2 regions of the Priestia sp. AB genome follow, and region 2 is predicted to be linked to the other one. Evidence: predicted binding sites of a transcription regulator. Region 2 holds the regulator's gene; the other holds the start of a gene.
The links. Region 2 encodes Rex, which represses fermentation and respiration genes when NADH is low (regulators of the CRP and FNR family bind a similar motif). Its sites were predicted from a motif close to TTGTGAAATATTTCACAA; they were not measured.
Positions count from the first base shown of each region.

Region 1: ahlS (AhlS family quorum-quenching N-acyl homoserine lactonase) is a predicted target of Rex. The motif match lies at 11,193-11,210, and genes of this name have one in related genera.

Region 1 is NZ_JAQMYN010000007.1:287,069-302,090, forward strand. Features, by position in the region: gene POF52_RS21690 (ABC transporter substrate-binding protein) at 1-872, opposite strand, end outside; gene POF52_RS21695 (LacI family DNA-binding transcriptional regulator) at 1,184-2,218, opposite strand; gene POF52_RS21700 (hypothetical protein) at 2,551-3,306, shown strand; gene POF52_RS21705 (DUF3951 domain-containing protein) at 3,316-3,531, opposite strand; gene POF52_RS21710 (GNAT family N-acetyltransferase) at 3,602-4,063, opposite strand; gene POF52_RS21715 (HAD family hydrolase) at 4,083-4,754, opposite strand; gene POF52_RS21720 (alpha/beta fold hydrolase) at 4,898-5,791, opposite strand; gene POF52_RS21725 (glycerate kinase) at 6,117-7,253, opposite strand; gene POF52_RS21730 (GntP family permease) at 7,274-8,542, opposite strand; gene POF52_RS21735 (sugar diacid recognition domain-containing protein) at 8,669-9,766, opposite strand; gene POF52_RS21740 (sigma-54 interaction domain-containing protein) at 9,763-11,151, opposite strand; gene ahlS (AhlS family quorum-quenching N-acyl homoserine lactonase) at 11,474-12,322, shown strand; gene POF52_RS21750 (iron-containing alcohol dehydrogenase) at 12,377-13,561, shown strand; gene POF52_RS21755 (DUF805 domain-containing protein) at 13,594-13,941, opposite strand; gene POF52_RS21760 (DUF3231 family protein) at 14,101-15,022, opposite strand, start outside.
Region 2 is NZ_JAQMYN010000031.1:2,237-17,258, forward strand. Features, by position in the region: gene guaA (glutamine-hydrolyzing GMP synthase) at 1-1,250, opposite strand, end outside; purine riboswitch at 1,374-1,475, opposite strand; gene POF52_RS30125 (transglutaminase TgpA family protein) at 1,515-3,707, opposite strand; gene POF52_RS30130 (DUF58 domain-containing protein) at 3,704-4,894, opposite strand; gene POF52_RS30135 (AAA family ATPase) at 4,906-5,856, opposite strand; gene groL (chaperonin GroEL) at 6,015-7,646, opposite strand; gene groES (co-chaperone GroES) at 7,713-7,997, opposite strand; gene POF52_RS30150 (CPBP family intramembrane glutamic endopeptidase) at 8,297-9,025, shown strand; gene POF52_RS30155 (YdiK family protein) at 9,022-9,249, shown strand; gene tatC (twin-arginine translocase subunit TatC) at 9,275-10,030, opposite strand; gene tatA (twin-arginine translocase TatA/TatE family subunit) at 10,046-10,231, opposite strand; gene POF52_RS30170 (redox-sensing transcriptional repressor Rex) at 10,285-10,923, opposite strand; gene POF52_RS30175 (ABC-F family ATP-binding cassette domain-containing protein) at 11,382-13,316, shown strand; gene tsaD (tRNA (adenosine(37)-N6)-threonylcarbamoyltransferase complex transferase subunit TsaD) at 13,571-14,587, opposite strand; gene rimI (ribosomal protein S18-alanine N-acetyltransferase) at 14,584-15,022, opposite strand, start outside.

The sequences.
Region 1 (15,022 bases), on a different contig from region 2:
ACCGTTCCTACTTTTACTTCAGGATTTAATTCTGTTGCATCCGGTCCAAGAGATCCGCCCACAAATGTGAAAGCAATTTTATTTTGAGCCATTAATTCCGTTGCTTGAGATACTTTTGCGGTTAATACATCTTCATTCAACAGCCCTTTTTTCTTCATTTCTGCCATTGTTTCCGCTAGCGGCGTGTAGTTTGACCAATTAAACGTTCCTTTTTCCAACTGCTTAGCGTAGTTCTTATTTTTTGCTGTAATAAGCTGAGGTGTAGCCAGCTGATCAAACACTTGAGCAATATTGCCATTTTCCCCTCCTGGGATCCATAGAGGCGCTACTTCTCCTTTGCTCTTCTTTTTTACTGTTTCTAACGCTGTTATAAATTCATCCATTGTGTTAGGAGGCTTTATTCCGTATTTTTCTAACAGCGTCGCATTATAGCTAATTCCGTCTTTTGCTTGATTTAAAGGATACGCATACACTTTGCCGCTTTTATCTTTTAAAATTTGATTTAGCGCCGGATCCAAATGCTGAACCCAATCCATATCTTTTAAATCTGCTACATACTCACCGTAGCGAAGCTGAGACCAGCCGTGCGTATCAAATAAATCAGGCATATCATTTGCACCCATTTTCACACGAAGCATATCTTCATAGCCGTTACCCGGAAAATTCGCATCAATTTTAATATCTGGATTTTGTTTTTCAAATTCTGCAATCGCGTTTTGAAGCGCTTTTCTCTCGCCTTTATTACTCATCGTAGAAAAAAGCGTTAACGTTGTTTTTCCATTTCCGCCTGTTGCCGCTTCTTTATTTCCGCAGCCCGCTGCCACAACAGAAAAGACTAGTAATAGAACGAAAAGATACGTAAGCTTTTTCATTTATCTTTTTTCCTCCTTATACTCTATCAAGACATAAATAACTGAATATTCAGTTATTTATACATAGACAAATTCATTGCACAACGAAATAAAGTCACTTATAATTTAATCCTATACTTTTACAAAGGTTCAAAGAGTCCTAGAGATGAAAAAGCTTTTTCATTTACATACTTATCTGCCAATAAGTATGTAGTTTCTAGGGCTTTTTAACCTGCTTTTTCTATGGTTTTTTCTATTTTTCTTCCCCCTTATCACTCTTTATGTATGAATTCTTCTTTTCTATCACCCCCTTTCAAGTTATAACTTTTAGGCTACTGTTTTTTGAGTAAGGCTCCGCAGCTTTCACGATAAATTAATTTAGTCGGCACCATGACTTTTAAAGGAATGGACCTGCCGCTTAATCGATCTACTAGCATTTTAACAGCCTGCCTTCCCATTTCTTCGGTATATACTTTAACTGTGGTGAGCGGCGTACTCGCAAATGCTGCGATATCCACATCATCAAAGCTTACAATCGCTACGTCTTCAGGAACCTTTATATTTGATTGCTGCAAGGCACGCATTGCTCCTATCGCCATTGCATCACTTGCGATAAAAAATGCCTGAGGAAGATTTCCTTGCTTAATCGCTTGTCCCATCAGCTCATATCCTTCATTCATTGAATATTCGCCGACATAAACTTTCTCAGAATCGAGCAGGCCTTTTTCATGCATAACGCGTTCAAAAACCGTTTGACGCTGATCTTCAATAATAGAACTTCCATTGATATAATGTTCTCTTTCTGTCCCTCCGATATAGCCAATTCTTTTATAACCGAGATCAAATAAATGATTTAATGCATGTTTAGTAGCTTTCTCAAAATCAATCATGACCGAATCGTACAAATCCTCATCCGCTTTGTGATTGATAAAAACAATAGTATCTAAATGATTGCTCACTTCTTGAACCGTTTCTGGACTAACTCTTCCCACTACAATTACTCCATCAAGATCCTGCAGCAGCTCTTCTTGCTTCATGCCTTTTAGTCTAAATGACTTTACTGTAAAAATTTCTTTTTCTGCGCATTCACTCTCTATTCCATGGCGAATAGAAGAGAAAAAAGGGTCTACTAGCTCTTCTTCAAGGGATTGAGCAAAAATAATACCTATCTTTGGAGCTTCTATGTCTTTTCCGTTTGCCGTTCCTTTTCGTATCTTCACGGGCGTATATTGCAGTTCCTTGGCTGCATGAAGAATGCGCTCACGAGTAACCTCAGATACAGAAAGCGTATGATCATTATTTAGTACTCTGGATACGGTTGAACTGGAAACATTAGCGTACGCCGCTATATCTTTTAAAGTTGCCATATTTTTACCTCTCTATTATAATCTTCTATTTTTACTAAATATTTATCTCTTATATTGGAAGAATAGCACATTAATAAAACGCTTTCAATAAATAATTTTAAAATTTCAGTAAATTTATTAAAATATTCTCCAAAATTCTTCATTTCTTTTGTTAGTTTCGCCGTTAAAATGACAAAAATCCGCTATTACTACTTTGTTTTTATGACCCTGCACTAAAACTTAAGTAAACTTTTAGTAAACATTAATTTTCATAAGAATTTGTTCAGATTTGATATAAAACGGTTTGTTGGGGAAAATAAAAGGAGAAATACTGATAAGGAAAGAGAGAGCATATGATTAGCCAACATTCTTATTTTCAACAATGTCTGCCTACCCTTCAACAATTACATAATATGAATTTCACGAAAGAACAGCTGTTGCAAAAAGGCTTTTTAATCGGTCAAGAAAAGGAACTAAGCATGTACTACTCACCCCATAACGATTACATAAATCCAAACGCTCATATTATTATTGCCGGCATCACACCAGGCTGGTTTCAAATGAAAACCGCTTTTAAACAATGCGTTTCCAGCCTGTCCCATCATCATCCGCTTGAACAAGTACTGTACGAAACAAAAAAAGCCGCTAGCTTTAGCGGAACGATGAGAGTAAATTTAATAGACATGTTAGATCGATGCGGCGTTCAAAAAGCGATCGTTATGGACAGTGCCGCTGAGTTATTTGCTTCACAGCGAGATATGCTGCATACAACGTCCGTATTAAAGTATCCTGTGTTTTACAAAGGAAAAAACTATACGGGTCATCAGCCGCCAATTGAACGATCAGCGCTTCTTTCACACTATGCTTTTGAAGTGTTTCCACAGGAATTGAACGAAATAAAGAATCCGTGCTTAATCGTTCCGCTAGGAAAAGCAGTTGAAAGTGTTTTAAGAAAACTTTCAAGTGAATCTTCGCTTTCTCAGCATACGTATTTATTTGGCTTTCCACATCCATCAGGAGCAAACGGACATCGTAAGCGGATATTTGAAGAACACCTAAGTGAATTTACGGAAATTGTGGAGGGGTGGGCTGTAAACAGAAGGAGTTGAAAACGACCTTTAGCTCTTTCTGTTTGCAACATCTCCTTCTTTTTCTTCTAGTTCTCGTTCATTTTGCTCTTCATGAAACTCTTCTTCTGTTTGTGCAGCAAGATAGTCAAACGGCGTATAGTAATTACGAGGAAGCTTTCGGTGCCAAACTGTTTTAATAATAATAATCATCAGCGGAATACTCACTGTTAAAATAGCGACTAAAACTAGTAGCGAAAAAATCATAAATTATTTCCTCCTGCTTTATGAACCGTGCCTCCTGAAATAACAAAGCGGATCCCCTACACCCATCCACTTATATTTCATCTACATTCACTGTCATCAGTATACGAGATTCATGAGTAACAAAACCGTTCTTTTCAAAAAAACGTTCTGGTTTGCCTTGGCCTCTTTCAGTAGACACGTAGACTTCTTTTACTTCTTTTTGTATAAGTAACTCGTTAAGGAAAGATAAAAGACTCGTTCCTATGCCAGTTTGCTGAGTGTTGCTTAACACACAAATTTCATTTACATAAAACGTCTTATAGTTCGCCCACTGTTCTTCATTTCCTACTATAAATCCTATGAGCTTATTATTTTCACTGTGGAAGTAACCTATCCCTATGTAACCTGGAGTTTTACTGATATCGTATAAACGAGCATAAGCAGTGTTTATACTCCAAGGCTCATTCCACGGTGAGGCACTAAAAACATTTGTATAGATGATTGCTGCTTCTTTAAGATCTTCATCAGTCAATAGACGAACTTCGGCTTTCATCGTGTTTCCCCTTTTCCCATCAGCATGCTTGAAACTCATTAATAACGTTTAACAGCTCTTTTAAATCCTCTATTACATACGAATCTGTGAAACTTCCGTCAAAGAAAACGTCTTTTTTCCATACAGCATGCATGCCTGCGCCTCTTGCGCCAAGCACATCATTTTCTGGATGATCCCCGATATATACACTTTCTTCAGCCGACACATCGAGCGCTTTTAACGCTCGCAAAAAGATATCTTTTTGCGGCTTTTTAATGCCTTCTTGCTCGGAAACAAGTATAGTATCAAAATAGTGATCAATTCCAAGCGCTTTAATATTCATCCACTGAAAGTCCGTAAAACCATTTGTGATCATGCCTAGTAACAACCCTTTTTTCTTTAGCTCTTTTAGTACATCCTCCATATGTAAAAACGGAACGCAGTGAGCTGGAAAATAGTGAAGGTAGTCGTCTAGCATCCCTTCCCACGTTAAACTTGGAATATCATATTCAGTCAAAAGCTGCTTATATACTTTATCTTTCCATACGTAGCCTTTTTGATCTAACTCAATAAATCTAGATGTGTACTCTTGCTTCGGTATGAGTGCTAGTTCTTCACTATATCTCTCGTACTGATCTTGAATAAAAAGCTTCAGTGAACTGTCTCGATCTAATAATGTCCCATCTAAATCAAAAATGACGGCTTTAATCATGTTTTTCATCCTCTATATGTAAACCAATTTAACGATTGGTTAATTATAACATTTATAGACATAGAACGAATAAATTAGTTATCGTTCTTCACTCTACTAGAAAAAGGAGATCCAATGTTCGGACTACTTTTCTTAAATCAACTTTATTTCTTTTTACTTGAATTAACAGATGTATCTATAAAATCATTTACATATTTGCTCATTTCTCTGTACTTCGTCCAGTGTAAATAGTGATGACCTTGTAAAACGACTAGTTTTTGCGACGATACGTGACTTAATTGGTTTTGATAAAACGTAATATTCGATTTTCCTTCTTTTGCTTCTTTATCTATTTTTCTAGTAAAAATCATTACGGGCATTTTTGAAGGAAACGACATATCGAGAGTTTTATTTATATTGTTGTTCAGCTCTTTTGCTTCATCAATGACGTTTTTGTTGTAGCCTTTCCAGCTGGAGATTGCTTTTGTCATTTTTAAATTTTTTGCTGTATACGTTCCTTCTTCGGCTAGCGGTAGATACTGATTAGGACTAGTAAGCAGGGCTAAGCGAGCAACTCCACTTGGCGCTAAAACACTCATCAAACTTGGTATATTCGGCGCTTCTTCTTTAAAATAATCCAGCACTTGTGGCAACGTAGGGTCTATTCCAATAATTGCTTTTACTTCATCTGGATATTTATTAGCGTAATACATGCTGTAAACGCCAGAAACCGAGTGTGGCATTAATATATACGGACCCTTTATATTCGATTTTTGCAAAGCTTCTCTCATTTCACTTACACTATTTTCTACTGTGCGCTTTTTATTCGTAATGTCACTCCATCCGTATCCAAATGGTTCTACTACCACAACTTTATTATCCTTCGACAGTTCATTTACTAAAGGTTCAAAATCCAGTGCAGGCGCAGTCGTTCCTAGGCCAGTTAGTAGTACAATTGTATTTTTTCCTTTACCTTTTGTATATACATGAATATCTCTGCCATTAACCTCTACTAATTGACCAATAGGCGGGTACTTTTTCTTTTCTACTGCCGTTATAACTTGATTCGTTACAACCCAAATAATGCATATCCCCAATATAGCTACTATCACATTTCGTAGAATTCTCAAGAACCTAACCTTTTTTTGCACGTTTACCTCTCCTTTCCGTAAGTAGCAGTTAACAAGCAGATGCCCATGCTAGTGACTCTTTGTAACTGCTTACTTACTATGACGCTTCAGAAAACGTTTAGTTCTATTTCCTATATAAAATTTAAAAGAATGATAGCAGCTTACTTCAGCACTAAACGAAAAAAAGGCCTCTTCTTATGGAAGAGACCTTTTACTATTTATTAAAAAGAGAACAATAAAAACTGTAACCCCTTTACTTGATTCCTAAGCGTATAACTGACGCTACGTTTTTAGCCGTTCTTTCAATATTTTCATCAGCTTTTTCTAGCGCTTCCGGAAGAGTTACTGCCCCGGGCACGACGCTGAATAAAGCAGAAATACCGTGTTCATACACAGCTTCGCTTCCCGCTCCAATGCTTCCTGCTATCGCTATCACGGGAACGCTATGCTTTTTTGCTGTTTTGGCTACGCCGATGGGTGTTTTTCCGTAAATGGTTTGACCATCTATTCTTCCTTCACCGGTAATGACAAGATCGGCATTTTTAATATAGCTTTCTAGCTGAGTTGCTTTAATGACAATGTCTACACCTGGCTTTAACTCCGCAGATAAAAATGCCAGCAGGCCCCCTCCTAGTCCTCCTGCCGCTCCGGCACCAGGAACACTTTGAATATGAATACCCATTTCCTTTCCAACAATCGCTGCGTAATGAGCTAAATTACGATCAAGCTGTTTAACCATATCAGGAGTTGCGCCTTTTTGAGGACCAAACACAGCGGATGCTCCGGTTTCACCCGTTAACGGATTGTCTACGTCGCACGCAACTTCTACTTTGACTTCAGCAAGCCGAGAATCCAAGTTTGTAAGATCAATAAAAGTTAACTGATCTAAGCTGCCCCCTCCTTCTTTTATTTCTGCTCCTTTAGCATCAAAAAGCTTTGCCCCTAAAGCTTTTGCCATACCGGCTCCTCCATCATTTGTAGCACTTCCTCCGATGCCAATAATGATATGCTTCACTTTGTGATCTAACGCTTTAAGAATGAGCTCGCCGGTTCCTCGCGTTGTTGTGACAAGTGGATTGCGTTTATCGACAGGGACATGATGAAGGCCTGAAGCGGCTGCCATTTCAATAACAGCCGTTTTGCCGTCTCCAAGAATTCCGTAAAAAGCTTCCACCTCTTTATCTAAAGGTCCAGTTACCTTAGCTTGTATAATTTGTCCGCCCGTCGCATCCACAAGCGACTGAACGGTTCCTTCTCCACCGTCTGCCATAGGTACTTTACTAATCTCAGCGTCTGGAAAATGAGTTCTTATTCCTTTTTCAACCGCTTCACAAACGCGCAAAGCCGTTAAGCTTTCTTTAAATGAATCCGGTGCAATCACAATTTTCATAGAAACACTCCTTTTTGTTTTTACCCGTATAGCTTTAATACACCAAATATAAGCGTAGATACAATTGCCATAATGAGTCCAATAAGCGATTCGTAAGGGATTAATTTTAAACGTTCTTTTATTTTCATGTTTACACTTCCGCCCGTTGCGTGGAAAAAGCTTCCGTGCGGGAGGTGATCAAGTACGGTCGCTCCGGCATGAACCATAGCAGCTCCGGCTAAAGCAGAAACGCCCAGCTCTAAAATCGTCGAGCCAAAAACTTGGCTTGCGACTGCTGTTCCTGCTGTTGTCGAAGCGGTTGCCGCTGACATAAAAATACCTGAAACCGGAGCTAAAACATAAGCTGGCAATCCAATGGCAGACAAGCCTTGAATAATCACGTCTTTTAGCTGAGAGTTAGCAATGATTCCTGCTAATGTCCCTGTTCCAAGAAGCATAATGGCTACACCTGACATTTTTCCTAATCCAGAAATAGCGTATGTATTAAGCTGTTTTCCTTTTTTCATCACAATGGCACCCACAATTCCTCCTACAGGAAGCGCAACCATTGGATCAATATTAAGATCAAAAAGCGGGCGCAGCGCCAGTAGCACGATGGTAACAATTGGTGCTATGATGGCCGTTAAAAACAGCGGCAAGCTGCTTGCATCCACTGTATCTATTTCTTCAATTTGAACCATTGTTCCTTTTTTCACTAATCGTTTGGCTACTATATAAGTGGCCGTTACGCCAAATATAGCGGGAATAATTCCTGCAGCCATCACGGATGTAAGCGGAATATTAAATGCATCTGAAGCAGCAATGGCGTTAGGATTAGGAGACATTAAATTTCCTGCCTTTCCTCCTCCAATCATCGCTAATAAAATAGCTGGCTTTGACATACCCGTACGTTTAGCAATTGCTAAAGCAATAGGCGCCACTGTGATCACAGCCACATCCACAAACACACCTACTGTCGTAAGAATGAGTGTGGCTAGCGCTAGAGCTAAAAGCGCTTTTGTTTCCCCTAGTTTTTTTACAATGGTTTCTGCTATAACTGCTGCAGCACCTGATTCTATTAATACCCCGGCCAATATACCAGCTGCAAGAATCCGCAGCACTGCGGGAATGATGCCTTGCGCTCCTTCAATCATTAAAGTAACGGTATCAGCAATATTAACTCCGCCAATCAGTCCTCCTATTAAAGCTCCGGCTATCATTCCGTATGCAGGAGCCACTTTCTTTAGAATTAATATAATGGCAATTACTAATGCACAAATCGCGCCTAACGCGCTTACTTGAACGTCCATAAAGCATCCCCTTTCTTGTTTCTTCTATCCCCAATGCTAATTGTAAGCGCTACCTTCAATTCTTTCATTAGTCACTTCAACAAAAAAAGACCTTGCTATCGCAAGATCTTTTATGCACGTGCACAATTATGAAATTTTAGATAACAGTAGCGCTACATACAGTTCGAGAAGGTCTTTTACTTTCCTTGGATCTTTTCCCGTGATGCTTTGGATTTTATCTAGACGGTAGCTTAGCGTATTTCGATGTATAAAAAGCTTTTTAGCTGCCGTGCTTCCTTCGCCATTTTCTTCTATGTAGACCGTTAACGTTTCGATAAGTTCTTTTTTCTTATCATATTCCTTTAGCTTTTTATAGTGATCCAACAGATCATGATTTTCTTGAAAACCGGCGCGTTGACGTAACAGTACGGGAATTTGATAATCCGCATAGCAGTAGAAATCAGCTTCTGGATGAAGCTTTGAACCGACCGCAAGCGTATCTTTTGCCTGCTGATAAGATACATGAAGGCCTTTAAAATCAGCTTGAAAAGATCCTGCCGCTAATTTACACACCATACCAGACGCCCGAAGCTGTTTTTCCAGCTGTTCCGCATAGCTGCTAGCGCTTCCGGCTTCTATAGATTTTAATAAGACCACCCCGTCTGGAAGCATAGCGTATAAGTCATTATTAGCTATGTATTTCTTTACAAGTTTCATGACTTTATGACGATTTTCAGCTGTAACAATCACTGCCACTCGTGGAAGGTATAAATTAATATCAAAGCGATTCGCCCGGTCAAAAAATAAAGAGTCAAACGGATCTTCTTGTTGAAGAAGCTGATGAACCAGCTCTTCTTTTAATCGTTCATCCCATTGAATTTCCTCTATTAAAATCATTTCTTGAAAAATCATTTCAGCCGCCATGCGCACAAGCTCTCCGTAATTACGAATCTGTTCTGGCAGTCCTGTTAACCCCACGACTCCAACAATTTCTCCGTTAAAGAAAATAGGCAAATTCACGCCCGGTTTGGCCCCTCGCAGCGAGTCAGCCTGCTGCTGAGTGATTTCGTAGGAACTGCCGCTTTTTAATACCATTAACGCTCCTTCGTGGATTTGATTCATTCGATTTTTGTCACCCGAACCAATAATGACTCCTTTTTCGTTCATTACGTTAATGTTGCAATCAATAATCTCCATCGTTCTACACACAATTTTCTGAGCTAATTCTTTTGTTACGTATCTCAAGCCTGCTCCTCTCTTTCTTTACATTCCCATCTTTTTAGTTTCTTTATCAAAGTAGAATGATCGATACCTAATTCTTTCGCTGCTTGCCGGAGTGATGAACAATGTTGAATAGTTTCTTTAACGAGCCGCTGTTCAAACTGCTCCACTTTCTTTTTTAGAGGTAAATAATCATATTTTTCATCTTCATTATAAGTATGAAAAGGTAAATGATGGGCTTCAATTATTTCACCAGGAATAGACACAATCATATTCTCAACCATATTTCGAAGCTCTCTTACATTTCCCGGCCATTGGTACGCTTCTAGCATTTGCTTCGCTTTATTTGATATGCGCTTTTGGACGTAATACAAGCTGCAAAAGTAGGAAACGTAATGATCAACGAGTAAACTAATATCCTCTTTACGTTGAGATAAATGCGGAAGGGTGATTTCAACTACCTTTAAACGATAGTATAAATCTTCACGGAACCTACCCTTTTTAATAAGCTCTCCTAGATGTTGATTTGTTGCCGAAATGATTCGTATATCGATACTTTTTGTTTTAGTTCCTCCAATTTTCTGTACCTGCTTTTCCTGTAACACTCGAAGCAGTTTTACTTGCAAGGAAATTGGCATTTCACCAATTTCATCAAGCATCAAGGTTCCGCCATCAGCGAGTTCTAACAGTCCTATTTTCCCTTCTTTTCGAGCGCCAGTAAAAGCTCCCTTTTCATAGCCGAATAACTCTGATTCTAGCAACGGTTCAGGAATGGCTCCGCAGTTCACTTTAATGAAGGGCTGATTGTTTCTATCGCTTGAATCATGAATAAGATTAGCGACTACTTCTTTTCCCGATCCTGAGGGACCTGATAGAAGAATACTTGTAGGAAACGGAGCTACTCGTTTGGCTTGCTGATAAACCAAGTTCATCCTATTGCTTTGAAACACTAGGGGCTGTTCCGACCCATTCACTTTTACAGCGTATTTATTTGCATTCATATGTGAAAACTCTTTTACCTTTAACAGCTCTTTTTTAACTGCGTTTAACTGTGTAATATCCTGTACAGTGGTAACAACAAGCTCTATTTCACCTTGTTTGTTAAACACTGGATTTCCTGTTACCATAACGTCTCTTCCGCTTGAAATCGTTTGCATAATAGAGCGCCGTTTTTTTTCTTCTAACACAAGTAGGGAAACAGATTGATCAATATATCCTTCATCTATAACGGTTTGCATATGCTTTCCTAATACGTTTTGTTTATTGGTTCCTGTGATTTTTTCATAAGCTTCATTTACATATATCGTTATTCCCTTTTTATTTACTACATATATTCCGTCCGTAGAGAATTCAATAATGGCCTGTAACGTTTCGTTCGTCAAATCTTTTTTTTCTTTAAAAGAAGTCATTATTTCATATTCCTTTCTTATGGTGAATTTCCGCCAATATACGGTGAAACTTTTCACCACTATCCATTCAATGTACAATAGGCTTTTTCCTTCTAAAAGCGGTGAATTTTTTCAGCACATGGTTATAAAAATCAAGGAAAATTGAGCTAATATTTACTTTTCGAATATTGGCATAGAAATTGCAGTTTAGTATGTTGAAAGAACAGGAGAGAGTCTCCCCCTTTCTAAAAAGGATTATTCTCTCCAGAATATAGGGTAAATGCAGTACAAAGTCATTTTAAAAGTACAAATAAAAATCCCGCTACGTTTAGGAGGCTATTGTATGTGTAATATTATTAAACCTAACTCAAAGCTTTATGTGATGGATAACGGCTCGATGCAAATGGATAAAAACTGGATGCTTGCAATGTATAACCCAGCAACTGTTAAGAACCCTCATACACCTACGGAATTTGTAGAGTTTCCAATTTATACTGTATTAATCGATCATCCGGAAGGGAAAATTCTGTTTGATACAGCCTGCAATCCTGAATCAATGGGACCACAAGGACGCTGGACTGAAGCAACTCAACAAATGTTTCCTTACTCAGCTACAGAAGAATGTTATTTACCGAATCGATTAGAACAATTAGGGGTTGATCCTAAAGAAATTAAATTTGTTGTTGCTTCCCACCTTCATCTTGATCATGCTGGCTGCTTAGAATTGTTCACTAACGCTACTGTTATCGTTCATGAAGATGAGTTAAACGGCACCCTTCAGTCTTATGCACGCAATCAAAAAGAAGGTGCTTATATTTGGGCTGACATTGACGCGTGGATAAAAAATGACCTTCATTGGAAAACGATTAAACGAAACGAAGATACCATTAAACTGGCAGAAGGAATTAATATATTGAACTTTGGAAGCGGACATGCTTGGGGTATGCTTGGCCTTCATGTTCATTTGCCTGAAACAGGTGGCATTATCTTAGCATCTGATGCAATCTATACAGCTGAGAGCTATGGTCCTCCTGTGAAACCACCCGGTATTATCTACGACTCTCTCGGGTATGCAAACACGGTTGAACGTATACGCCGTCTAGCCTACGAAACTAATTCGCAAGTTTGGTTTGGTCACGATGCAAATCAATTTCAGCAGTTCCGCAAATCTACTGAAGGTTATTACGAGTGAAATCAAGCAACTGCTTAAGATAAAAAATTTTTCTATAAATTGGAGGGCAAACAAATGACCATCTCAAAACTAGTTTTCACCCCTCTCAGCTATACAGGATGGGGATCACTTCAACAACTGCTTCCGGAAGTGAAAAAATATCACCCTGCTCATATTTTAATTGTCACAGATCCCGTATTAAAAGACATTGGACTTGTAGATAAAGTGAGTGCTCCTCTTATCCAAAATGGATATGAAGTAGATGTATACGCAGATACGGCACCAGAGCCGCCTTTAGCGCTTGGTGAAAAACTCGTATCTTACGCAAAAAGCCGAAAATTTGATTTAGTCATTGGAGTTGGTGGGGGCAGCGCATTAGATTTAGCAAAACTTACGGCTGTTTTAGCTGTTCATGACGGAGCTGTAGAAGAATATTTGAACTTAACTGGCACGAAACAAATTACGGAAAAAGGGCTTCCAAAAATTTTAATTCCTACGACCTCCGGCACGGGCTCAGAAGTAACGAATATTTCTGTATTATCTCTTGAAAGCAGCAAAGACGTCGTGACCCACGACCATTTGCTTGCAGACGCTGCCATTGTAGATCCCGAGCTTACGCTGAGCGTTCCTTCTAAAGTAACGGCGGCTACAGGGATTGATGCATTAACTCATGCCGTGGAAGCTTATGTATCAGTGAATGCAAATCCAGTAACGGACGCCTTAGCCCTAAAGGCTATACGCATGATCAGCTCTTCTTTAAGAACAGCTGTAGAAGATGGCGAAGATAAAGAAGCGCGAACTCAGATGAGCTACGGAAGCTATTTAGCGGGACTTGCTTTCTTTAACGCAGGCGTAGCCGGTGTTCATGCGCTTGCTTATCCATTAGGCGGTCAGTTTCATATTTCTCACGGTGAATCAAACGCTGTACTGCTTCCATACGTGATGGGTTATATACGCAGCAGCTGCGTGGAAAAGATGCGGGATATTTTTGAAGCACTAGGCGGAAACGCTACCTCTTTATCAGAAGAAGAAGCTTCTTATCAGTGTGTGAAACAGCTGCAGTCACTTGTCAAAGACGTGGGCATTCCTCAAACTCTTCGCGGATTTGATATTCCAGAAAGTGCCCTTCAAAAGCTGACAGGAGATGGCGTCCAGCAAAAACGAATTCTCGCTCGCAGTCCTTTGCCTCTTCATGAGAAAGACATACGAGCTATTTACCAATCGGCTTATGATGGCGCTATAGTAGAACCTCTACACTAAAGAACTCCCCCTTACCTAGGGGGGAGTTCTATTTATGCTGCTTTAGCCGTTGTACCAAAACGATTCTCTTTAGGGTCACTAGGCTGACAGAATAAAACAATTAGCCAAATACCGCCAATAAGCGGAACTAATGTAATGAGCTGCCACCATCCGCTTTTTCCCGTATCATGGAGCCTTCTTGCTCCTACCGCTAACGAAGGGACTGCAATCAATAGCGAGTAGATTACCGGCAGAAAAAGAGGCTTATCAATAACGAACTGAATGAAAGAAAGAATAAATGAAATAACAAAGTTGACCAATACAAACATCCAGTATTCAGTTCGGCTTGCTCTGCCAGAAAACGTCCCGTAATTTTTCAACACTTTTATGTACCACTTCATATGCAACACCCTCCTTTTTTAGTATAAAATTGTAAATTTATAGTTTATATATCCTTTTTATGCAAAAAACAAACCGTTAAACGAACAAATAACGACATTTTTTATACAAAAGAAAAAACTTCTTTCAAAAAAGAAGTTTTCTTCATGTATTATGCTTTTCTATTTAATCAAATCATTTCGGTCTTCCATACTTGGCGGTTCCTCAAGCCACCCGTTTTTGGCCATGATTTTTCCCCCGTCTTGCCCGTATGTTAAAATGTCTTTGGCCGTACTGACAAGAGTAAGAGGAAGATCTCCACGTAAACTAAATGCAGTGCCTAGAGCGTTGCTTCCCAGACCGAAACTGCAGAACAAACTCACGCAGTACATCATTAGTTTATCTGAAAAAGGTGCTACTTTTGACTCGGTCGCTTTGGCTCCCCACGTTGCAGGCGTCTGAATATCGCTCTCTAAAAGAATTTTGCTATAATCACTTACAATTTTCTTAGCCAGCTCTTTTCCTTTTACAAAATACTTCTTTACTTCAGGCTCACTTGCTACTTGAGCAAACCCTGTGATCATTTGCATGCCAAGAATGTTGCTTTCAATAGCGTAATAAATATGCGCTACCTCTACAGTATTTAATGCACGTTTACTGGAAAATAAATGGAGGCCATTCATGTAATCTGTACCTTCAGCAAACTTCGCTGTTTTAGGTACTGAAACAGCTGGAGGCCTTGGAAGCACGTTTTTTTCCTGAAGATAATCTACACATTTGTCATAGCCACTTTGCGTGAAAGCGGTAAGCTCTTTATATAGAGAGATCATGTCTTTTCTGTAGGACATGGTTAAATGAAGCGTATGTAGCCCCATGCTAATTTCTTTTAAAAGGCGAAGAAACATAATATCAAACACTTTATCATAAAGCTTAGGAACACCGACATTTACGTCTTTTTCTGTGTATCCTACCGGTATGGCTGCCCCTTCATTTTTTAGAATCGTTTTGATATCTTCAATATAGTTCACCACTTGCATATACGTATCTTGCATAATTTCTTTTGCCCCGTCATCTTCTGCGTGCACAATAAAATATTCTAAAATT
Region 2 (15,022 bases):
TCACGTAAAATAGCATCCGACTCACGTACAATTTCTAACTTCTCTTCCGTAATTGCACCAAGTACACGAATACCTAGACCTGGTCCTGGGAAAGGTTGACGCCAAACGATGTTGTCAGGAATACCTAATTCAGAACCTAATGCACGTACTTCATCTTTGAATAGCGTGTTTAACGGTTCGATTAGTTTGAACTGCATATCTTCCGGTAATCCACCTACGTTGTGGTGAGATTTGATCGTTTGAGCTGTAGCTGTCCCACTCTCAATAATATCTGTGTATAGCGTACCTTGAGCTAGGAAATCAAACCCTTTTAATTTAGCAGCTTCGTCATCGAATACATAAATAAATTCATTACCGATGATTTTACGCTTTTGTTCAGGATCTGATACGCCATTTAATTTTTCTAAGAAGCGATCTTTTGCATCGATTTTAATTACATTCATATTAAAGCCTTCGCTAAATGTTTCCATTACGCTTTCCGCTTCACCTTTACGTAATAAACCGTGATCTACGAACATACATGTTAACTGATCACCAATTGCTTTGTGAATTAACACAGCTACTACTGAAGAGTCTACTCCACCGCTAAGTGCGCAAAGTACTTTTCTATCTCCAACTGTTTCACGGATTTTATCCATTTCAACTTCAATGAAGTTCTCGATTGACCAGTTTGCTTCAGCATGACATACTTCAAACACGAAGTTCTTTAAGATATGGTTACCGTGCACTGAATGGCGAACTTCTGGATGGAACTGCACTCCGTACATATTCTTATCTTTGCTACTCATTGCGGCAATTGGACAAGATGGGCTAGTTGCGTCCACTTCAAAACCAGCTGGTGTTTCTACAACTAAATCACCGTGACTCATCCAAACAACTTGTTCTTTTGGCAACTCATGGTACATTAATGAATCGTTTTGTACGTTAATCGCTGCTTTACCATATTCACGATGGCTAGCACCTTCTACCTTCCCGCCAAAATGATGAGTCATTAATTGCATTCCATAACAAATACCTAAAACAGGAATACCTAATTCAAAAATGTTTTCATCGCAGTGAAATGCGTTTTCACCGTACACACTGTTTGGGCCTCCAGAGAAAATAATTCCCTTTGGATTTAATGCTTTAATCTCTTCTGCTGTAATTGTGTGCGGATGCAATTCACTATATACTCCGAACTCGCGAATGCGACGCGTAATCAGTTGGTTATATTGACTACCAAAATCTAATACAACAATCATGCCTTCCATCTTGTTCACCTCTCCGAATGTGTAAATAATCACTTGTTATTATGCCCTAAAATATAAAAAAAACTAGACTTCTCCCTCAAAAAACAAAGGCAGAAGTCTAGTTGAGCACGACGTTTATCGTCAAATAGACTGTTCTGCCTTCATAGTCAGATCGTTTAAGGTGACCCGGTAGAGACTCTCGAACCATATTATCGAGGATATATGAAGGTATACGAAACATTTATAGTAAGTTCGAGAATATTCTATCAATCCGCGAAACAATGGTCAAGAACTCGTTTTTTTGATTAAATTTTCCCACAATTCAATCGACTCTTTCCATTCTTTTATGGAATCTGCATTTCGATACAAAACCCGCTCATATTTTTCCGTTAATTGTAGCATATTTACCGTATTTAATTTTTCATCTACTTCTCCTGCAAAGTCGCGCAGCGTCTGACTTCCTTGCCGCTTCAGTCCATTTGCAGCGAGTCTTTTAAGTAAAAAAGCATACGCTGATTCAAAGGTTTCCACACTCTCTTTCTTTTTATAAAAAGAGATATAAAAAGGTAAAAACCATTTAAATCGATTGAGATATATTACTATTAACATAACTACAATCAGTCCGCAGAAAAGCACTTTCCACTTCATAAACAGCTTAGCATTTTGAAGAGAAGCTGTTTTTCCTTTCGCTTTTTCTTCTTGTACCGGAAGCTCTTTTTCCTTAGGCTGCTCCTTCACTTGCGTTTCTTGTTTCTCTTCTTCCCTTTGACTATTTTCACTAGAGTTGTTAGGTTGGCTATCTACAAAATCATAAGGATTAGAAAAACTTTTTGTTGGTTCAAAAGGTACCCAACCCGCTCCTGGAAAATAGACTTCGACCCAAGAATGAGCATTATTTTGTGTAATTTCATAGGTTGTCCACTTACTACTTCCTGAAATGACGGTGGCATCACCTTCTGTATAGCCCTTTACCCACCGAGCAGGAATATCTAATGAACGAAGCAGCACGACCATAGAGGTAGAGAAGTTATCACAGTACCCTCTTTTTGTATCAAATAAAAATTGATCCACATAATCTTTACTTTTCGTAGGAATTGGAACATTTTCAGTATCATATACATATGGATTTGATCGGAAGTATTCTTCAACGGCTTTCGCTTTTTCATAACGATTGTTCTTATTTTTTGTTACCTCACGGGCTAAATCCTTTACTCGTTTCGGCAAGTTAGCAGGAAGTTGTGTATACCTTGCTATAAATTCGTTATTATTCTCTAAACTCTCTGCCTTTTTTTCCTCTGCTTGCTGAAGAAGCCCAATATCAAATACAGGATATTTATACGTCATCTCATACGATTGAACAGTAACAAGCTTGTTATTTTGATAAGGATATAATTTTTCATTTGTCGGTGTAACATCGGTTTGAATGCCATTTTTTAAGGTTAGCGACAGCAGTTGAGGAACATGCATAAGATGAACAGAAGGCTGCGAATAGGCAACTTCTGCTTTTCTTACTTGTCCTGCTACACTTGAGTCATATTGAGGCAGTAAGTTTTCATTTCCTTTAAATGGTACTTTTTCTTCCTCTTTAGACAGCTCCCACCCCTTACCTGTATAAACATCCTTCGTTTCAATACGCCAATAGTGCTCATCCTCTACTTTGGCTGTAAACACAACTGTATCATCATTGACAAACGATCCCCCCAATTTAGAATCGTCCATATCATAGCCAATTCGTTGACCGCTTGCAGATTCTCCCTGTCCTTGATTTGTTGTATGCGCCGTGATAAAAGGTACGGGATCTGGCCACTGCGGCCCTGGTTTAGGAGCGAGATAAGCCAGCACAATGACGATAGCTAAAAAGCTGCCTAGAAAAAGAAACGATCGTTTTCTATTTTCTAAACGCTCAGTGCTCGCAGCTTTTATGCGTTCAGGATTTATGCGAAGCATGGCTACTAATAAAAATCCGATAATCGTCACACGAATAATAGCAGCTCCCGCATCGTAAGTAGAAAAGGTATCCAGCACGGTAATATACAAAATGGTTAAGAAGAAAAAGAAGAAAATTCTTTTTTGATAAAAGATCCAATATCGAATTAAATAAGCCATAATCCAAAGCAGCACAAAAAATAAAGTGCTCCTCATTTCAAATGATAAATTCGCTATATTCCACTCCATGATACTTTGTGCATCTGACTGAAGAATCTCCAAAAGTCTCGGAAGCCAGTCTGAAGAAAAGAAGGCTCCTTGGAAATAGAGATTGTGAAGCAAAAACAAAATAAACAATATACTCCCTAACGTCATCACGATAAACGGCAAGCGAAACGTTAAACACAAAAAACAGTAAGCAACAAACAAGATAAAGTACTGAATTTGATTGGTATCCGTCACTTCATTTAAAGGAAGAAGCCATTCCACTAATAAAAAGAATGCTCCCGCGTACAATAAGATGTTTTTTACATACAAAGCTGATTTATTCACTTATTTCTGCCCTCACTTCCTTTAGATGATAGAGGAAGAGGAATATTAACGACTTCAACCGTTAAAGCAGAAGATTGTATTCCATTTACAATAACCGTCTCTTCGTCACTAAGCCCTGCTCCTTCATCTTTAACGACAATTATTGATGCCTTAGCATGCAGACTTAGCTTAGATTGAATCTGCCCAATGAGAGTCCCTGTAACTTGACTGACAATGACCATAAAAGAATGCTGCTTTTGAATGGCAATACTCTTAAATTCTGTTTCGAATGCTCGATTGTTAATAGGCTGTGCACGCGCTAAGTGATACAACAGGTTATCAGTCTCACTTTGTTCAGAGGTTTTTGGTGAAAAAAGTGCATCTCCAGCTAAAAGAAAATCGATTTTTTTACGCTTGGTTTCTTCATGAATGAGCATGGATGCCAGAAAGCTCATTCGTTCTTCAAAGTATAAAGAGCTGATAACATCTGCAATGATAATCATACTCCGTTCATGATAATGACCGAACTCTTTAGAAATCAACGTAGCTTTACGAGCCGTCGCCTTCCAATCAATAGACCCTACTCGATCACCCGGCTGATATTCTCTAATGCCTGTCACTAACGTAGTAGATTGATTCCCCGTCGAAACTTCATTTTTTCCTTCTTCTATTCCCGCTAAAAGGAACGGTATATCTATTTCATGAGTCTGAGGATACACGATAAATCGCTGCTGCAGCGGATAATATGCCTTCTTTTTTACAATTCCTAATAAATCACTCAGTTCAATCGAAATCGTAAAAAGTTCATATTCTCCTCTTTCTACAAACGATCTTTCATACGGAATAACAGCGTTTCGTTGAAAAAGCGGATAAATTGTTCTTTCTTCTTGATCTAAAAGGTTACTCTCCTCTTTCACTGCTGCCATATAAACAGGAAAAGCCGAGGAGCGTGTAATATGAATGTCATACGAAAGATGATCTCCAGCGAATCGAGGCTGTAGCTTCACATCACGAGTAACATTCCATTTCTTTAACGGATAAAGCAAAACGGCTACCGCATATAATCCAAAAGGTAAGAAGCTATAAAATAAAAACCAGCTGACAAAGCCCCCTTGAAACATGGCGTAAGAAAACGTAACAGCAAAGATGCAGAATAAAACGAACCAGTCTCTACATTTATTCCATATCACTTTTATATACTGTTTCATAAAGTACCCTTTTACCTTTTAACAGGTACTTTCGTATCAGCCATAATTTGCTTCATCACATCACTCGCTGTTAAGCCGCTGTACTGGGTATCAGGTCTTAGCGTTAATCGATGTGCACACACATACGAAGCAAGCTCTTGAACATCATCAGGAAGACAGTAATCTCTTCCCTTCACTAAAGCATATGCTTGAACGGCCTTCATAAATGAAACCGTCCCACGAGGACTAATACCTAACGAAACATGTGGATGAGAGCGCGTTTTGCGAATGATTTCAATGATATAGTGCTTGATCGCATCATCTACATAAATACTGCTTACAGCTTTTTGAGCCTGTACTAATTCTGGAATACTCATGACGGGTTTGACATCTTCAAGATTGATCTGGGTAGATACGCCATTTAAAATTTGAAGCTCCTCTTCTTGCGTAGGATATCCCATGCCTAATTTGAATAAAAAACGATCCAGCTGCGCTTCCGGCAAATGATAGGTCCCATCAAAATCAACAGGATTTTGAGTAGCCATCACAAAAAAAGGCGCTGGAATTTCCCGGGTGATACCATCGGTTGTTACATGATGCTCAGCCATTGCTTCTAAAAGCGCCGATTGTGTTTTAGGAGAAGTCCTGTTAATCTCATCAGCGAGTACAATGTGGCTCATGATAGGACCTGGACGAAAATGAAATTCCATGTCTTTCGGACTGTAGATAGAAACGCCTGTTACGTCGGATGGCAGCAAATCAGGCGTGAATTGAATTCGTTTAAATTCTGCATCAATTGATTTGGCCAGTGCCTTCACGAGCATCGTTTTCCCCACACCCGGCACATCTTCAAGCAAAATATGCCCCTCTGCAAGCAAAGCAACCAAACTCAACGTAGATACCTGACGTTTTCCAATCACAATTTGATCGATGTTTTCTAATACTTGGTTTAATTTACTATTAATATGATCCGGCTGAATCAATAAAGCTCCCCCTTAAAACTCAGTTAAGCCTTGAGTTTAATAAGTTTTCCAATAAACATAGTACTATCTTAACAAATTTTCAAAAAATCTGAAAATATTAACTCACGCAAAAAAGCGACCAAGTGAGTACTTGGTCGCTTTTTCAGAGAGGGCAGTGATTACATCATGCCGCCCATTCCACCCATGCCGCCCATGTCAGGCATTGCAGGTGCTCCGCCTTCTTCTGGCTTGTCAGCAACAACTGCTTCAGTTGTTAAGAACATAGCCGCTACAGAAGAAGCATTTTGAAGAGCTGAACGCGTTACTTTTGTTGGGTCAACGATACCAGTGTCTAGCATATTTACCCACTCGCCAGTTGCAGCATTAAATCCAGTTCCAACTGCTTCGCCTTTTAGACGCTCAACGATTACTGATCCTTCTAAACCAGCGTTGTGAGCGATTTGACGTACAGGCTCTTCAATCGCACGTAATACGATGTTGATACCTGTAGCAGTGTCACCGTCAGCTTCGATGCTTGCTACTTTATTATAGATATTTACTAATGCAGTACCACCACCAGCTACGATACCTTCTTCAACCGCAGCACGCGTAGAGTTTAATGCATCTTCAATACGTAATTTACGTTCTTTTAACTCAGTTTCAGTTGCCGCACCAACTTTAATTACAGCTACGCCACCAGCAAGTTTTGCTAAGCGCTCTTGTAATTTTTCACGGTCAAACTCTGAAGTTGTTTCTTCAAGCTGAGCTTTGATTTGGTTTACGCGTGCTAGGATGTCTTCTGCGTTTCCTGCACCGTTTACAACTGTTGTATTTTCTTTTGTTACAACAATTTTAGAAGCGCGACCTAATTGATCGATGCTTGCTGTTTTTAGGTCAAGACCAAGCTCTTCAGTGATTACTTCTCCGCCTGTTAAGATCGCAACGTCTTGTAGCATTGCTTTACGACGATCACCGAAACCAGGAGCTTTAACAGCTACAGCTGTGAATGTACCACGAAGTTTGTTCACAACTAATGTTGCTAAAGCTTCGCCTTCTACGTCTTCAGCGATGATTAATAGAGGCTTGCCTTGTTGAACAACTTGCTCTAATACCGGTAAGATTTCTTGAATGTTACCGATTTTTTTGTCTGTGATTAAGATGTATGGATCATCTAATACAGCTTCCATTTTATCTGAATCAGTTACCATGTAAGGAGATGCATACCCACGGTCAAACTGCATACCTTCTACCACTTCTAATTCAGTTGTGAAACCTTTTGATTCTTCAAGTGTGATAACGCCGTCGTTACCAACGCGCTCCATTGCTTCAGCAATTAATTGACCTACTTCTTCGTCAGCTGCTGAGATAGCCGCTACTTGAGCAATTGAATCTTTACCTTGAATTGGTTTAGAGATTGCTTTTAGTTCTTCAACCGCTACAGCTACTGCTTTTTCCATACCTTTACGGATACCCATTGGGTTAGCACCAGCCGTTACGTTTTTAAGACCTTCTCTGATCATTGCTTGCGCTAAAACTGTTGCAGTAGTTGTACCGTCACCAGCAACGTCGTTTGTTTTGCTAGCAACTTCGGCTACTAATTTAGCACCCATATTTTCAAATGCGTCTTCTAATTCGATTTCTTTTGCAATTGTTACACCGTCATTTGTAATAAGCGGTGAACCGAATTTCTTTTCTAATACAACGTTACGACCTTTTGGTCCAAGCGTTACTTTTACAGCATTTGCTAATGTATCTACACCACGTAGCATTGCGCGACGTGCTTCTTCGCTAAATTTAATATCTTTTGCCATGTTCTTTGACCTCCTCAAGAGTTCTTAATAATCTATTTTTTACGTATGATAAGTTTGTGGTTAAAATTAGCCGATTACAGCTAAAATATCGCTTTCGCGTAAAATTAAGTATTCAGTACCTTCGTATTTCACTTCAGTACCCGCATATTTTGAGAAGATGATACGATCGCCCGCAGCTACTTCTAAAGCTACACGCTCACCGCTTTCTAATACTCGGCCTGTACCAACAGCAACAATTTTACCCTCTTGTGGTTTTTCTTTTGCACTGTCCGGTAACACGATACCGCTTGCTGTTTTTTCCTCAGATTTTACAAGTTCAATCACTACGCGATCACCTAATGGCTTTAACAAGTGAAACAACCTCCTCAAATAATGTGTTTGCATTTTTATTAGCACTCAACCTCAACGAGTGCTAACACAATTATTATATTAAAACAAAGTGGGTTTTTTTTGCAAGTATTAAACAAAAAAAATTTAAAATTTACGAAAACTACATATAATAGTTTTAGATTTCGACGATTTTGAGAAATAAAGCATTCTTTTCTCTGTTCAATAATATGTATGTTACAATACGAGCAAGAAGAAATTACTAACTTTACAGTACTTCTTCGACATATATACATAAAAACCTTTTAAAGGAGTATAGAAGATTGGAAAAACGTTATTGGTATGTTATCCTCACCTACATCCTTATGCAGTTTTCAGGAGTTGTTGGTATACCGCTGTTAAAATTAACAGGAATGTTTGATCAATATCCAGTTCGAACAGCGAATGTCATGCTTTTGACTTATTGGACCATCATTAGCTTTATCCTTGGTTTACTTATTGTCTTACTGCTGCTGCGCCGTGACATGTCCATGCGTATAGAACATGCGGGAACAACGGTAACTGTGGTCTGGTCAGTCCTTGGGGTGTTCCTGGCTATGGCTGGTCAAGCTGTAGCAGGTATGATTGAGCACGCTCTTGGCATTACCCAAGTATCTGAAAACACACAAAATATTGTTAATCTTGTTAAAGCAACGCCGTTCCTCATTGTCGTTACGTCTGTTATTGGACCAATTCTAGAAGAGATTATTTTTCGAAAGATTATTTTCGGCTCTCTTCACAAACGATATAATTTCTTTGTCTCTGCATTTATTAGTTCCCTTATTTTCGCTGCCGTACACTGGGATTTTAAACATTTGCTCGTGTATACAGCCATGGGATTTGTATTTGCATTCCTTTATGCAAGAACAAAACTAATTATTGTACCCATTATTGCTCACGTGTTGATGAATACAATCGTTATTTTATCTCAAACTATTTTTGCAGATAAAATTATAGAAATGCAAAAGCAAGCAGAACAAATGCAGTTTATTTTTGGAGGCATGTTTTTATGAAGAATATCCCTTTAACACGAGGGTTTATTTATATTATTATGGGGATTTTATTCACCTACCTGGCTATTCAAAATGCTCAGGAAACCGTGTGGAATTTCCCCACGATCTTATTTGCACTCGTAGCCGCGTTCGATTTCAGATTTGCGGTGCGCATTTTTATCTTGCACTATAAAATTAAAAAGTTGCAGCAGCAATATAAAAATCAAGATGATTCATCTAAATAAAAAAACCACTGTTTCAGTGGTTTTTTTACATACTAACATCTTCTCTTTCTTGCTCTGCCCTTGCCTTTAACACTTTGCGATACGAAATGCGGGAAATAATGATGCTGATTTCATACAAAATTAAGAGCGGCACTGTCACCATCATGTGCGAGAGCAATTCCGGTGGTGTAATAAGTGCGGCAATAACTAGCAGTACGAAATAGGCATACTTTCGAATTTGAGATAAAAACATAGGCGTGATAATTCCTAATCGCGTCAAAAACATGACGACAACAGGAAGCTGAAACAACAGGCCAAAAGGCAGTGTGAGCTGCATTAAAAAAGAAAAGTATTCATTAATGCCAATCACTTGGTTTACATTCAGCTCATCAGAAACGCGCGTCATAAAATCGACGACAAATGGAAACAACACAAAATAAGAAAAAGAGACACCGCCGATAAAGAGAAAAATGGAAACAGGAATATATCCAAGCGTTACCTTACGCTCTTTTTCATATAAACCAGGACTAATAAATGCCCAAAGTTGATACAGTGCAACAGGAGCTGCAAGTACACAGCCGATAATAACAGCAAACTGCATATAAATCTTAACTGGATCTGTTAGCCTAAATGCATTCATCGTTAAATTTTTTGCCTCATCAGCATGCTGTAAATAGACAATAACCTTATCCGCTATAAAAAAGCCGCCAATTGTGGCAATGACAAAGAAAAATAAAACAATTAAAATGCGCTTTCGCAGCTCTCCTATATGATCATATATTGACATTTCTTGTTCGGTCATACTATGATCACCCTTTTACTCTTTGTCATCTACTTGACGCTGTTTATCTTTTTCACGATCTTCTGAGGCACCGCTAGCGGCATGCTTAAACTCTCTAAGCGTTTGCCCGACTGATCTTCCTAGCTCCGGTAACCGTTTCGGTCCAAAAATAAGCAGTGCTACAATCGCAATAATAATCCAACTGCCTGCTCCAATCCCCATATTCCCACTCTCCTTATTAATTTAGACTTAAGGAAATCGTAACACAGTCCATCTTATTCAACAGGATAATTTTTCAAAAAGTAGACAAGCGACTGTAATTCTACAGCCAGATCAATATGATGCAGTCGAATCTCATCCGGTACGTTTAAGCGTGCAGGAGTGAAGTTTAGAATCCCTTTAATTCCGCAACTCACTAAACGATCGGTAATTTGCTGAGCCACAGTGGCAGGAACGGTTAAAATCGCCACTGAGATATCATCACTCATATAATCTTCCAATTGGTCAAGGTGATAAACCGGCACGTCGCCTACTTTTGTACCGACTTTATCTTCTATCACATCAAAAGCGCACTCAATTTTGGTGTTATTATTTTTAATAAAATTATAATTTAAAAAGGCCGTTCCCAGATTCCCTACGCCAATCAGTGCTACTTTCGTTACTTCATCTTGGTCTAACGTTTTACGGAAAAATGTAAGTAAATAATTCACATTGTAGCCGTATCCCTTTTTCCCTAATGCTCCAAAGTAAGAAAAATCCCGGCGAATAGTAGCAGAATCAACTTTCACTGCCTCACTTAACTCCGCTGACGAAACACGCTGTTTACCAGAAGCATGCAAGTTTTTTAAAAAACGATAATAAAGCGGCAATCGTTTAGCCGTTGCTTGTGGTATTTTTAATTGTTCAGTGTTCACGTTGTACCCCCTCAGTTCATGTATGTCATTACTAACATTTTCAAGTCATATTGCATTACCTTTCACAAAGCCTCAACCGCCTTGAGGTAGCGCTTCCAATTCTCTCTCTTTTCTCTTGTTTTATATATACTCCGCTTCACACCCCGACGCCTTTTGTCTATCCAGGAATACTTAAAGTCGGTAGCTAGAACGAAGCAATTAGCCCTTCAAAGGATCCGTTTGTTAGTCATGACGGATTTTCTACATCCATCATATATAAGTTCAGAGATGCACTTATCTCTTATTTTAACATAGTATCCTGTATAAAATGTGCAGGTAAAATCATTTTATTTCATGAATCAAAACATTCGCTTCATCATTTGTTCTTGTCCCTCTACAAATTACAAACGCTTGTAGGAAGAACTTGTAGTTGAAAATATGTTAAAATACACTATGGATATACTACTAGAGGTGAAAAAATGATTATTCTACAATTGAACGGTATTACAAAATACTATGGGGCAGAACCCATTTTATCGAATATAAAGTTAGAAGTACAATCAAAAGACCGCATTGCCCTAGTGGGACGAAACGGTGCAGGTAAATCAACTTTATTAAAAATTATTGCTGAGCAGCTTTCTTATGACAGCGGAGAAATTATTAAACCTAAAGGTGTTTCCATTGATTATATGGGACAAGATACAGTTCTTGAGTCAACACTCTCCATATGGGAAGAAATGATGACAGTCTTTGCTCCATTAAAGAAGATGGAAAAAGAATTACGTACGCTTGAAACGAAGATGGGCGATCCAGACATTTTTAATGATTCAGTTCAATACGAAAAACTAACCAAAGAGTACGATCAGCTTCAAGTAACGTTCAAAGATTTAGGCGGCTATCAATATGAAGCGGATACACGATCTATTCTTCACGGTTTCCGTTTTTCAAACTTTGACTATAGCACCCCTATTTCCTCCTTGAGCGGTGGACAAAAAACGCGCTTGGCTCTTGCAAAACTGCTTTTAACAAAGCCAGACTTGCTTATTCTGGATGAGCCTACCAACCACTTAGATATTGAAACTTTAGCATGGCTGGAACAGTTTCTGCAAGGGTATGAAGGAGCTATTTTAATTGTTTCACACGATCGTTACTTCCTTGATAAAGTCGTAAATCAAGTGTATGAGGTCACACAAAAAACAACGGTCAAGTACACGGGCAATTACTCTAAATACCTTGTACAAAAAGCAGAGCGATATGAAAAAGAGTTGCGTCAGTACGAAAAGCAGCAAGATGAAGTCGCAAAACTGAATGATTTTATTCAGCGAAACATCGCCCGCGCATCGACTACAAAACGTGCGCAAAGCAGACGTAAGCAGCTCGATCGAATGGAGTTAATAAATCGACCTAACGAAGGCGAAAAATCAGCTAGTTTTTCGTTTGAAATTGAGCGTCAAAGCGGAAATGAAGTCTTAAATCTCGAAAACGTGTCTATCGGATATGATGAAAACAAATATGTCGTCCAAGAGGCAAACCTTCGGATTAAAAAAGGTGAAAGCCTTGCATTGGTTGGCCCTAATGGAGTTGGGAAATCTACGTTATTAAAAGGTATTGTGGATAAACTAAGCTTCAAGACTGGAACCATTTCTTTTGGCTCAAACGTAATGGTTGGTTATTACGACCAAGAGCAAGCTAATTTAACGTCTAATAAAACCGTTTTAAATGAGCTTTGGGATGACTACCCATCCAAACCTGAAAAAGAAATTCGTACAGCGCTTGGAAATTTTCTGTTTTCAGGTGATGATGTACTGAAAATCGTTTCGACGCTTAGCGGTGGTGAAAAAGCACGTTTGGCTCTTGCGAAGCTTATGCTTCAAAAAGCTAATTTCTTAATTTTGGATGAACCTACTAACCATCTTGATTTAGATAGCAAACAAGTACTCGAGAATGCATTAATTGATTACCCAGGGACTCTATTATTTGTTTCACATGACCGTTATTTTATTAATCGTATTGCAAACAAAATAGCAGAGCTATCTCCTGAAGGGGTAGAAGAATTTCTTGGAGATTATGACTATTATGTAGAAAAGAAAGCAGAAATAGAGGAAATCAAAGAATTAGAAAATATAAAAGCCAACGAAGAACGTACGGTAAAAGTAGATAAACAGTCCTATAAACAAGATAAAGAACAAAAGAAATTGATGAGGCAGCGAACGCGCCGAATTGAAGAAATTGAAACTGAAGTAAACAAATTAGAAGCCGCACAAGCGGAGAATGAAGAACTTCTTTGTGATCCTGAAATTTATCAAAACCACGAAGAAGTATCAAGATTAAACGGTGAAAATGAAAAAATTTCTTCACAGTTATCCACATTAATGGAAGAGTGGGAAGAATTACAGCTGCTTCTAGAAGAATAGCCTGTATTTTTTCGTATTTATTCACCCTATTTACTTGTTCGTGCCCTTTAGGACAAGCTTTATCCACTCTGTGAATAAATAGTGGATATCTGTCTGATTTTCATAATTAAAACTTGTTGATAACATGTCCGTGTACTGAGTGCACGGACTTTTCCACATAATTATCCACAGGAAATTCTAAATTTATTGAATATTGTTGATAAATTATTTTTACCCACAAAAAAGACGAATGAGAAATAAATCTCATTCGTCTCCTACTCTTCCAAGTCTAAACCGGGGTTTGCGTTTAATGACATATCTGAGCGTTTTCCTTGAGCAAATCGTACACTTGCCGCTGCTCCAATCATTGCGGCATTATCCGTGCATAGAGACAGCGGCGGGATAATAAGCTCAATGTTTGATAATGGTGCAAATGCCTCTTCTAGCGCTGCTCTAAGTCCTTTATTAGCAGCAACTCCTCCTGCTACTAACACTTGCTTAACGTTATATTCCTTTGCAGCTTTAACCGTTTTAGTTACTAACACATCAATAACACTCGCTTGAAAGCTAGCAGCAAGCGTTTGTGGAAGAATTTCTTCACCTTTTTGCTTCGCGTTGTGGACAGTGTTAATAACTGCTGATTTTAACCCACTGAAACTAAAATCATAGGATCCTTCTTCTAGCCAGGCACGCGGCAAATCAATTAATGGCTCTCCTTCATGTGCAAGGCGGTCAATATGCGGTCCGCCTGGATATGGAAGGTTTAACGTGCGGGCTACTTTATCGTAGGCTTCTCCTGCTGCATCATCTCTCGTTTCACCAATCACTTTAAACTGACCGTGACTTTCCATGTATACAAGCTCCGTATGCCCTCCAGATACAACTAGCGATAAAAGCGGGAATTCTAATTTTTTGATTAACTGATTTGCATAAATATGTCCTGCAATATGATGAACACCAATTAATGGCTTTTGATGCGCAAATGCTAGCGCTTTGGCTGCATTTACGCCAATAAGAAGTGCTCCCACAAGCCCAGGTCCTTCCGTTACAGCTATTGCATCAATATCTGCAAACGTCAAGTTCGCTTGATTTAAAGTTTCTTCAACTACTACCGTAATTTGTTCCACATGATGACGAGATGCAATCTCCGGTACGACACCGCCAAATCGTTTATGGCTTTCTATTTGTGATGCCACCACATTGGCTACAATTTCATGACCGTTTCGAATCACGGCCGCTGCTGTCTCATCACAGCTTGTTTCTAATGCTAAAATTAATTGATTTTCACTCATAAATTCACCCACATAACTAATGCATCCTCATTGTTATCAGAATAATAATTCTTACGAATACCTCCAGGTTTAAAACCTAGCTTTTGATACAATGATTGTGCAATATGATTAGATACCCTAACTTCTAATGTCATTGACGCAGCACCTAGTTTTCGAAGAACTTCCATCACGTTGCTCAGCAGCAATTCACCGAGTCCCTTACCCCGGTAGTCTGGCAATAGGGCAATGTTGGTTACATGTGCTTCGTCAATAACAATCCACGTTCCGCAATACCCAATAATATTTTCTCCTTCTTCCATCACAATGTAAGTTGAAAATTGATTATTGGTTAACTCATTTTGAAACGCTTCTGAACTCCAAGGTGTCGTAAAAGACTTCTCTTCGATTTTCACTACTTGATCAATATCTTTAACTTCCATTAAACGAAACTTAATT